DNA from 3 places in the Caballeronia sp. RCC_10 genome. Region 3 is predicted to be linked to each of the others. Evidence: predicted binding sites of a transcription regulator. Region 3 holds the regulator's gene; each other region holds the start of a gene.
The links. The regulator HrcA, encoded in region 3, represses chaperone genes, less so after heat shock. The targets are predictions, from matches to a motif close to TTAGCACTCNNNNNNNNNGAGTGCTAA.

Region 1 (3,280 bases), on a different contig from region 3:
GGCCGGTTTCTTCAGCGATGACCTGACCGCCGGTCAGGATCGCGATGTCTTCCAGCATGGCCTTGCGACGGTCGCCGAAGCCCGGAGCCTTGACGGCGACGGTCTTCAGAATGCCGCGGATGTTGTTGACGACCAGCGTTGCGAGCGCTTCGCCTTCGACGTCTTCAGCGATGATCAGCAGCGGACGGCCCGCCTTCGCGACTTGTTCCAGCACCGGCAGCAGATCGCGGATGTTGGAAACCTTCTTGTCGTGCAGCAGCACGAACGGGTTTTCCAGAACGGCGACTTGCTTGTCCGGGTTGTTGATGAAGTACGGCGACAGGTAGCCGCGGTCGAACTGCATGCCTTCGACGACGTCCAGCTCGTCTTGCAGCGACTTGCCGTCTTCGACGGTGATCACGCCTTCCTTGCCGACCTTGTCCATCGCTTCAGCGATACGCTCGCCGATCGACGTGTCGCTGTTTGCCGAGATCGAGCCGACTTGCGCGATTTCCTTGTTCGTCGTGCAGGGCTTGCTGATCTTGCGCAGTTCTTCGATTGCAGCAGCAACCGCCTTGTCGATACCGCGCTTCAGGTCCATCGGGTTCATGCCCGATGCGACGTACTTCATGCCTTCGCGAACGATGGATTGCGCCAGGACCGTAGCGGTCGTGGTGCCGTCGCCGGCGTTGTCGCTGGTCTTGGAAGCGACTTCCTTGACCATTTGCGCGCCCATGTTCTGGAGCTTGTCCTTCAGCTCGATTTCCTTCGCGACCGAGACACCGTCCTTGGTGACCGTCGGGCCGCCGAACGAACGCTCGAGCACGACATTGCGGCCCTTCGGACCCAGCGTGACCTTGACCGCGTTGGCCAGGATGTTCACGCCTTCGACCATCTTGGCGCGTGCGGAATCGCCAAAAATAACTTCTTTAGCTGCCATATCCAGACTCCTTGATTCGATTCAGTGTGCCGGCCTCGCCGCCCTGTCGGCGCGAAGCCCGGCTAACAGGAAGGATGCTTACTTGCTGACCAGAACGGCCATGATGTCTTCTTCGCGCATGACGAGCAGTTCCTGCCCGTCGACCTTGACGGTCTGGCCGGCGTATTTGCCGAAGAGCACGCGGTCGCCCACCTTCACGTCGAGGGCGTTCTGCGTGCCCTTGTCATCGCGCTTGCCCGGGCCGACGGCCAAGATTTCGCCTTGGTCCGGCTTCTCTGCCGCTGCTTCCGGGATCACGATGCCGGATGCGGTCTTGGTTTCCTGGTCCAGACGCTTGACGATGACGCGATCGTGCAAAGGACGAAGGTTCATACACACTCCTCTCTAGATTGAGACTGAAAACGCGGGAAAGCCCGTCCTTTGGGAAGAAACCCGTCGGACGGATATGTTGTTAGCACTCTCGTGCAGTGAGTGCCAATTATATGGAAGGCATTTGACAATTTCAAGGAGGCGGTACGCGGTAAACCGGAGTTGTCGAAGTTCATTCAGCGTTGGAAACGGTTCATCAAACATTGACCTGGCAGCCGAGTGGGCCTTTCGAGCACTGCATAGTCGCACAGCCGGTGCGGCTGGTCATCTTTCCCCGTCGCTCCGAAAACCAGACGCGATGGTGCATGTTTTCGCGCCGGCGAGGCTTCGCTCCGCAAACCGCGGGTTTACCATGCGAAAATTAGTGGTATGAGCCGGAGATTCTCCCGTACGCTTCCCCGCCAAGTAGACATCGTCATGTAGACGTTTCCGACCATGGTTAGCCGCGGCATGCTTGCGCCGGCGGTAGGCCGCCCAGAGAATCACGAGGGCGATATTCGTTGTAGTCGATCAGCCAGTTGTCCGTGATGCTTTGGACTTGCCGCAAATTGTCGAACAGGCGAGCATCCAGCACCTCCGTTCGATAGGTTCGGTTGAAGCGCTCGATGAAAGCGCTTTGGTTGGGCTTCCCAGGCTGGATGTAGCGCACCGCAATGCCCTTTGTTTGCGCCCATTGAGTGAACGCGTGAGAGATCATCTCCGAGCCGTTATCCAAACGAATCGCCTCAGGCATACCGTGGCACTCCACAAGCCGGTTCAACACGCGAATCAAGCGAGCCGAGGGGATCGACGTGCCAATCTCGATTGCCAACCATTCGCGGTTCGCTTCGTCGATCACATTTAGCGTTCGGAATCGCCTGCCGCAGTACAAGGCGTCGTGCGTAAAATCGAGAGCCCAACAGCGGTTCGGCTCTGTGGCCAAGTCCAACGGCTGGCGAGGCCGATCAAGCAAGCGCCGCTTGCAGCGTCGCGGCAGGTTCAGCCCCATCGCGCAATACACCCTGTGCAGCCTTTTATGGTTCCAGTTGCGGCCATCAAGCCGCAGCCGGTCATAGCACTCCCAAAAGCCCCAACGGCCGTACCGACTCACGATGCCAGTGAGCGCATCAATGACCTCGGCATCACGTTCGGCTGCTGCTGCTGGCCTGGCCTCTTGTAGTACGCCGCCCGCGAAGGCCGGTAATCTGACAGGCGCGGGTAATCGACAGTTTGGCTTGCACCAGCTGCGTTGCCACTTCGCGCTTGGCCGACGGCGTCAAGATTTTCGATTCAGAGCGTCCTTTATTGCGACGTCCACCAACGCCAAATCCGCGTACCTGCGCTTTAGCCGCTGATTCTCTGCCTCCAGTTCGCGAAGTCGCTGCAATTCCGAAACCTGGACCTCGGAATACTTGCTCTACCACAAGTAATAGGTGGCGTTACTGATGCCGTGCGTGCGGCAAAGTCCGGCAACCGGGACACCGGCTTCGCCTTCTTTGAGCACCGCGACGATCTGACTTTCCGTGAATCTCCTTTTCTTCAAGGCAATCTCCGATGCATGGAGCCCCGAAATTCTACAACTCAACGTCTAACCGTTAGGGAAGCATACGCTCCTTGCATCAACGTGCGATGCAACGTTGGTGGATTGCCCGCATATCCCCGGACACCGCCTCAAGCTCGAGTTGATAGATCGGCCCTGAGCCTAAACTCGCGTGGCGAGCGGTATTTCAGCGCGCTATGAGGATGCTGCTCGTTAGAATAAATACGAACGTCTCCCTTCGCGAGAGGCTTCGATCGGAATTCCATAACAACATTGGCTGTAGCAGCCCCGAAGGACCGGAAAACGTTCATGCCATCCTCCGCAAATCGGCTCTTCTTCCTGTGCGGGAGACTAGACCATTACAGGAATTAATGTGCGGTCGCCCACGTTTCCATCTAACAAGGCAGTACCGCTTAAGCGACCCCGAGTATCGTATAGCAAGTTGCATATGGGTCAAAAGACACTGAACTGCG
Region 2 (3,280 bases), on a different contig from region 3:
GCCACGCGCGTCGCCTGAAGCGCGAGCATCAGCCATTGACCGTCGGTCTGAACGTGAATCGCGGTGTAAGCGACGGGAAAAAGCAGCGCGCCGTTCTTCGATTCCATCTCGATCAGCGCCCGGCCCGACACGAGGCAACTGTCGCGGCCCGCTGCGACCACGTCCTGCGACTGAATTTCGATCTGGCGGTAGCGGCGGCGGCCCGCGGTGATTGCGTCGATGAACTGACGCTTGGTCTCGCGCTTGCCGTTCGTGTGCACGTAGCTGGCGTTCTCGGCGAGCAGCGCCTCCAGCGTCGCGCCGTCGCCTTCGACCATCGCGCGAAAGCGGTCGCGCTCCAGGCCGCGGATGACCTCGAAGGTTTTTGCGGGCATCGGTCGATTCCCCTCGCCAAGGAACCGATGCGCCGGCGCCTCGTCAGAAGTTGTATTGCAGATAAAGCTGGCTGAAATTTATACCAGGATTCGGCTCTTTGATACCGGCGTTCGACACATGCTGGAAGCGGAAACCGGCCTGATAGTTCTGCTTCGCACCGAAGATCGCGCCGACGCCGACCATATCGGCGAACTGGAACGCAGACGATACCGTGAAATATGGCGTGATGCGCGTGTGCGAAAGCAGCCTCACGCCGACGCCCGCTTCGATGAATGGACGGATATAGCCGGAGCTTTTCACGAATCGCAGAACGGGCGTCACGCCGAATTCCCAGATGTTCGGATTGACCGCGTAGTCCAGGGTCGAATGCCAGTATCCGACGTGGCCCTCGCCGAGCAGCGTGAAGTGAAAGCCGCCGATCTCCCACCAGGTCAGGCCCGGATCCCAGACCACGCCGAGGTCCGCCTTCCGGATATCGCGGTCGGACACCCCGCCCGTGATCTGCAGGCCGAACCGGTCGGCATGCGCCGCCGCCGAAACGAGACCGAGCGAAAGCGCGAGCGCGCCGTGACAAAACACACTGCGCCAGAGATCTTTGCTTTTCTGCATGAGCGCCCCATATAAGGGTTGAGTTTCATGTCCGCATGACGGGATCGGCAGATTGTATGTGGATTGTCAAAAATTTGCACAAAGCCACGTTGGCGATTCATTTATTTGAACAAAGCCTTTCACAGGCGAATAAATGCGGTAATTAATTAGCCGCTCACGATCGGATCGGTAATTTCTACTTTCCCGCCGGCCCTGCGCCACTATCGAACTCACAAAGTTGATAGCTTTGTGGGAACTCTCACATTGTTCCCCCCTCTAACACTTAGCACTCGTTGGAACGGAGTGCTAATATCGTGGCTGATTTGGCGCCGCCGTCCTGGCTGCGGGCAAATCATTTGAAAAGGAGCTTATGAGCGTGACCAATGCGATGACCCTTCCGAATGTAGTGGGCTCGGCGCCTGCCAAGGCATCTTCGGCAGGCGCGCTGACGTACGCACAGTCGTCGATGCTGACCGGCCAGATCGGCAACATCGATTCATACATACAAGCAGTGAACCGCATTCCGATGCTTTCGCAAGCGGAGGAACGTCAGTACGCAACCGAATTTCGCGAGCACGGCAATCTCGACGCGGCGCGGCAGCTCGTGCTTTCGCACCTGCGTCTCGTGGTGTCCATCGCCCGGAACTATCTGGGCTACGGCTTGCCGCATGCTGATTTGATTCAGGAAGGCAATATCGGTCTGATGAAGGCCGTGAAGCGCTTCGACCCAGAGCAAAACGTGCGCCTCGTGTCGTATGCCATGCACTGGATCAAGGCCGAGATCCACGAATACATCCTGCGCAACTGGCGCATGGTGAAAGTCGCGACGACCAAGGCGCAGCGCAAGCTGTTCTTCAACCTGCGCAGTCACAAGACCGGGCACGCGGCGTTCACGCCGGGCGAGATCGAAGGTCTCGCGAGCGAGCTGAACGTGAAGCGCGAGGAAGTCGCGGAGATGGAAACGCGTCTGTCGGGCGGCGATATCGCGCTCGAAGGCCAGGTCGATGACGGCGAGGAAGCGTTCGCGCCGATCGCCTATCTGGCGGACTCGCATAACGAACCGACGAACGTCATCGCCGCGCGCCAGTTCGACAAGCTGCAAAGCGATGGTCTGTCGACCGCGCTGGAGTCGCTGGACGACCGTAGCCGCCGCATCATCAAGGCGCGCTGGCTGGACGTGCAGGACGACGGATCGGGCGGCAAGACGCTGCACGAACTGGCCGACGAATTCGGCGTGTCGGCGGAGCGCATTCGCCAGATCGAAGCCAGCGCGATGAAGAAAATGCGCTCGGCGCTGCACGATTACGCGTAACGCCGCGTAGAGGCTGTAGCGGAAGATCGAAGCCCGCTGTCGAAAGACAGCGGGCTTTTTTTTGCACGCCCGCTTTGCAGTGCCGCTGATCAAAAAAAAGCGCCCCCGAAGGAGCGCCGTTTTTCGAAACGACCGCTTGCCGAATCAGGCCGGCATCGGTGCAGCGCCGCCGCCGTTACCCGACAGACGCGTGCTCAACTGTGCGGCATATCGCTGCGCCGCCGCGCCGACGACGATGTGGAACGTATCCGTCGACACCCACGCGACATCCAGTTGCGACAGACGCTGACGATCCACCGACGACGGATCGCGCACGACGACACGCAGGCGCGTCTGCGCGACGGCATCGAGCGAAACGACGTTCGTCGCACCGCCGAACACCGCGATCCAGCGCAGCGGGTCCGGATCGAGCGGACCGGCGGTCTGGTCAGCCACGCTTGCAGCGGCGACAGGCTGCGCCGGGGCCGACGAGGCCGGCGTCGCACCGCGCGTCGAGGAATGCTCGAGTTCGCCGCGAATTTCGTCCGCGATCAGATCCGCTTCCGGTCCGATGATGACCTGCACGTTGGTCTTGCCGCGCTTCAGCACGCCGCGCGCGCCGATGGTCTTCAACTGCGGCTCGGACACGGCTTCCGCATCCACCACCGACAGACGCAGCCGCGTCGTGCAGGCATCGACGAGCGTCAGGTTCGACGCGCCGCCCAGTGCCGCGATGTACTTGCCTGCGCGCGTGCTGGCCGCAGCCGGCACGGTTTCACCCGGAACGAAGCCGCCGACCGGGGTGGCATCGGTTTGGGCGTCGGTCGTGGCGGGTTCGCGGCCCGGCGTCGCCATGTTGAACTTGCGGATGAAGAAGCGGAACAGCCCGTAATACACGATGCCGTACACGAGGCCGAGCGGAATCGCCATCCAGCCGCGCTGCGACAGACCGTAGTTCAGCACGTAGTCGATCGCGCCCGCCGAGAACGTGAAGCCGAGGTGAATGCCGAGCGCCGAGCAGATTGC
Region 3 (3,280 bases):
TTGCAGATGTTGTGCCGCAATCTCGCCGAGCGCCTTGATCCATGCCGGCGATGCGTTCAGGCAAGGAATCCGGTGGAACTGCTTGCCGCCCGCCTTCAGAAATTCGTCGCGCACCTCGATGCCGATTTCCTCGATCGTCTCGAGGCAATCCGCCGTGAAGCCGGGGCAAAACACGTCGACGCGCCCGACGCCGGCTGCGCCCAGTTCCGCCAGCGTCGGCGCAGTGTAGGGCTGCAGCCATTCCGCGCGGCCGAAGCGCGACTGGAACGTCACGCGGCATTCGACCGGCGTAAGTCCAAGCGCCGCAGCCAGCAGCGAACCGGTCAACTGGCACTGGTCGTGATAAGGGTCGCCGAGGTCCATCGTGCGCTTGGGCACACCGTGGAAACTGAGCACGAGCTTGTCGCCGGCGGAGAAGTCCGGCTGGCCGTGAACGCGCCAGTATTCGCGCACCTGCTCGGCGAGCGCGGAGATATACGCCGGATGATCCGCGTAATGACGAATCGTGCGGATTTCCGGCTGGTTACGTACGCGCTTGAGCGCCGTGAAGGCGTCGTCGAACGCGGTGGCGGTCGTCGACGACGAGTATTGCGGATACATCGGCACGAGAAGAATGCGGTCCGCGCCTTCGAGCTTCATCTGATTGAGCATTGCGCCGATGCCCGGCGTGCCGTAGCGCATCGCGTAATCGACGATCACGTGATAGTCGTTCGCCGCAAAAAGCCGCCGCAGCTGTTCGACCTGCTTTTCCGTGTACACGCGCAACGGCGAGCCTTCCGGCAGCCAGACCTGTGCGTACTTCTTCGCCGACGCACGGCTGCGAAACGGCAGGATGGCGCCGCGCAGAATGATCTGCCAGATGAACGACGGAATTTCGACGACGCGCGGGTCCGACAGAAACTGCGCCAGATATTTGCGCACCGCTCGCGGCGTGGGCGCGTCCGGCGTGCCGAGATTGATCAGCAGCACAGCGACGCGATGTGAAGCGCTGGGCTGCGAAGGCAACTCGAGGTCGAAACGCATAGGGCAAGGCGGCCGGAAGGCATCGAAAGGTGACGGTCATTATAGCGGCGCGTTCCGGCGCGCATCATTGGCCGAATGGCCTAGTGGCGGCGCGCCTCGACGACGCGGCATGATGCACGGAAGTGCCGCGCTGCTGCTCGTGATTGCGGGTTGAGGCTGCTTACTGCTGACTGAGCGACATCGACAGCAGCCGCGCGGTGATGTCGACGATGGGAATCACGCGGTTGTAGGCCATGCGCGTCGGGCCGATCACGCCGAGTGTGCCGACAATCTTGCCGTTCACTTCGTACGGCGCGGTCACGACGCTCATTTCCTCGATCGGCACGAGATTCGACTCGCCGCCGATGAAAATTTGCACGCCTTGCGCGTGGCTCGACACATCCAGCAATTGCAGGAGGCTCGTCTTTTGATCGAACAAGTCGAAGAGTTTGCGCAGGCGCGCCATGTCGGAAGACAGATCCGCCACTTCCAGCAGGTTGCGCTCGCCGGAAATCAGCACCGTTTCGCCGGGATCGGCTTCCGCCGTGCTCGCGACGACCGCCGCCTGCATCAGCGTGGTCATGTCGCCGCGCAACTGGTCGATTTCCTCGCGCAGCCGGCGGCGCACTTCGTCGAAGGACAGGCCCGCAAAATGCGCGTTGATGTAATTGGAGGCTTCGGTGAGTTGCGAGGGCGAGTAGTCGCGCTGCGTCGCCATCATGCGGTTCTGCACGTCGCCCTCGGGGGTCACGATGATCAGCAGAATGCGCTTGTCCGACAGCCGCATGAATTCGATCTGCTTGAACATGTGACTGCGGCGCGGCGTGAGCACCACGCCGGCGAACGACGACAGGCTCGACAGCACGCTCGCCGCCGCGGCGACGATTTTCTGCGGCTCCTGGCCTTGCAGCCGCGTCTTGACCGCGGTGGTCATCGCTTCGTCCTGCGGTGCCTCGACGGTCAGCATGGTATCGACGAACAGCCGGTAGCCGCGCGGCGTCGGAATGCGGCCTGCCGACGTATGCGGACTCGCGACGAGGCCCAGGTCTTCCAGGTCCGACATGACGTTGCGGATGGTCGCGGGGCTGAGTTCGAGACCGGAATGCCGTGATAACGTGCGCGAACCGACCGGCTGACCTTCGGCGATGTAGCGCTCGATCAGCGTCTTGAGGAGGGTTTGTGCACGTGGGTCTAGCATGGGCAAATTTTAGCGCAACGTGTCGGGGCGCGACGACCGCCGCCGCTTCGATGTCACGAGCGCAAGCACGCGTGACCCGTTCAATGTCTGTTCCATTCTATCGAGAAACGAACCGTGCGCCGACGTCGCGGCATGTCGTCCGTCGCTGCGGGCGGCCCCGGTTCTTTTCGCCCTCCACCTATGGTGTAATGCCGGCATGGAAATTGGCCAATTCAAGACCGTCGCTCTCGTCGGGCGAACCAATACACCCGGTATCGAGGCGCCGCTGAGATCCCTTGCGGAGCACATTGCGAACCAGGGGTTCGAAGTCGTGTTCGAAGAAGGCACCGCGAAAGACGTGGGCGTGACGGAGTACCCAGCGTTGTCCATCGCGGCGATCGGCGCGCGCGCGGACGTCGCGGTCGTGCTCGGCGGCGACGGCACCATGCTCGGCGTCGGCCGGCAGCTTGCGCCGTACAAGACGCCGCTCATCGGCGTGAATCACGGGCGGCTCGGGTTCATCACGGATATTCCGCTCGCCGAGATGCGCGAGCGGGTGCCGCAGATGCTCGCGGGCCAGTTCGAACGCGAGGAGCGCACGCTGCTCGAAGCGCGCATCGTGCGTAACGACAAGCCGATCTACCACGCGCTCGCCTTCAACGATGTCGTCGTGAATCGCAGCGGCTTTTCCGGCATGGCCGAGCTGCGCGTCTCCGTCGACGGTCACTTCATGTACAACCAGCGCTCGGACGGGTTGATCGTCGCGACGCCGACCGGCTCCACGGCGTATGCGCTGTCGTCCGCCGGGCCGATACTGCATCCGCAACTGCAAGGCTTCGTGCTGGTGCCGATTGCGCCGCATTCGCTGTCGAACCGGCCGATCGTCTTGCCCGACGATTCGAAGGTCACGATTCAGATCATCGGCGGCCGGGACGTCAACGTGAATTTCGACATGCAGTCGTTCACCGCCGTCGAACTGAACGACGCCATCGAAGTGCGGCGCTCGCGCCATACCGTGCCGGTGCTGCATCCGGTCGGCTACAGCACGTACGCCACGCTGCGCAGGAAACTGCACTGGAACGAGCATCCCTCGCAGGACTC

Region 1: AB6804_RS26580 (co-chaperone GroES) is a predicted target of HrcA. The motif match lies at 1,371-1,397, and genes of this name have one in related genera.
Region 2: rpoH (RNA polymerase sigma factor RpoH) is a predicted target of HrcA. The motif match lies at 1,247-1,273, and genes of this name have one in related genera.

Annotation. Positions count from the first base shown of each region.
Region 1 is NZ_JBFUPT010000024.1:41,426-44,705, forward strand. It holds gene groL (chaperonin GroEL) at 1-919, opposite strand, end outside; gene AB6804_RS26580 (co-chaperone GroES) at 998-1,291, opposite strand; partial or broken gene AB6804_RS26585 (IS3 family transposase) at 1,728-2,810, opposite strand.
Region 2 is NZ_JBFUPT010000003.1:102,346-105,625, forward strand. It holds gene AB6804_RS08045 (nuclear transport factor 2 family protein) at 1-374, opposite strand, end outside; gene AB6804_RS08050 (acyloxyacyl hydrolase) at 418-984, opposite strand; gene rpoH (RNA polymerase sigma factor RpoH) at 1,340-2,275, shown strand; gene nagE (N-acetylglucosamine-specific PTS transporter subunit IIBC) at 2,420-3,280, opposite strand, start outside.
Region 3 is NZ_JBFUPT010000017.1:51,239-54,518, reverse strand. It holds gene hemH (ferrochelatase) at 1-1,023, opposite strand, end outside; gene hrcA (heat-inducible transcriptional repressor HrcA) at 1,184-2,200, opposite strand; gene AB6804_RS23880 (NAD kinase) at 2,397-3,280, shown strand, end outside.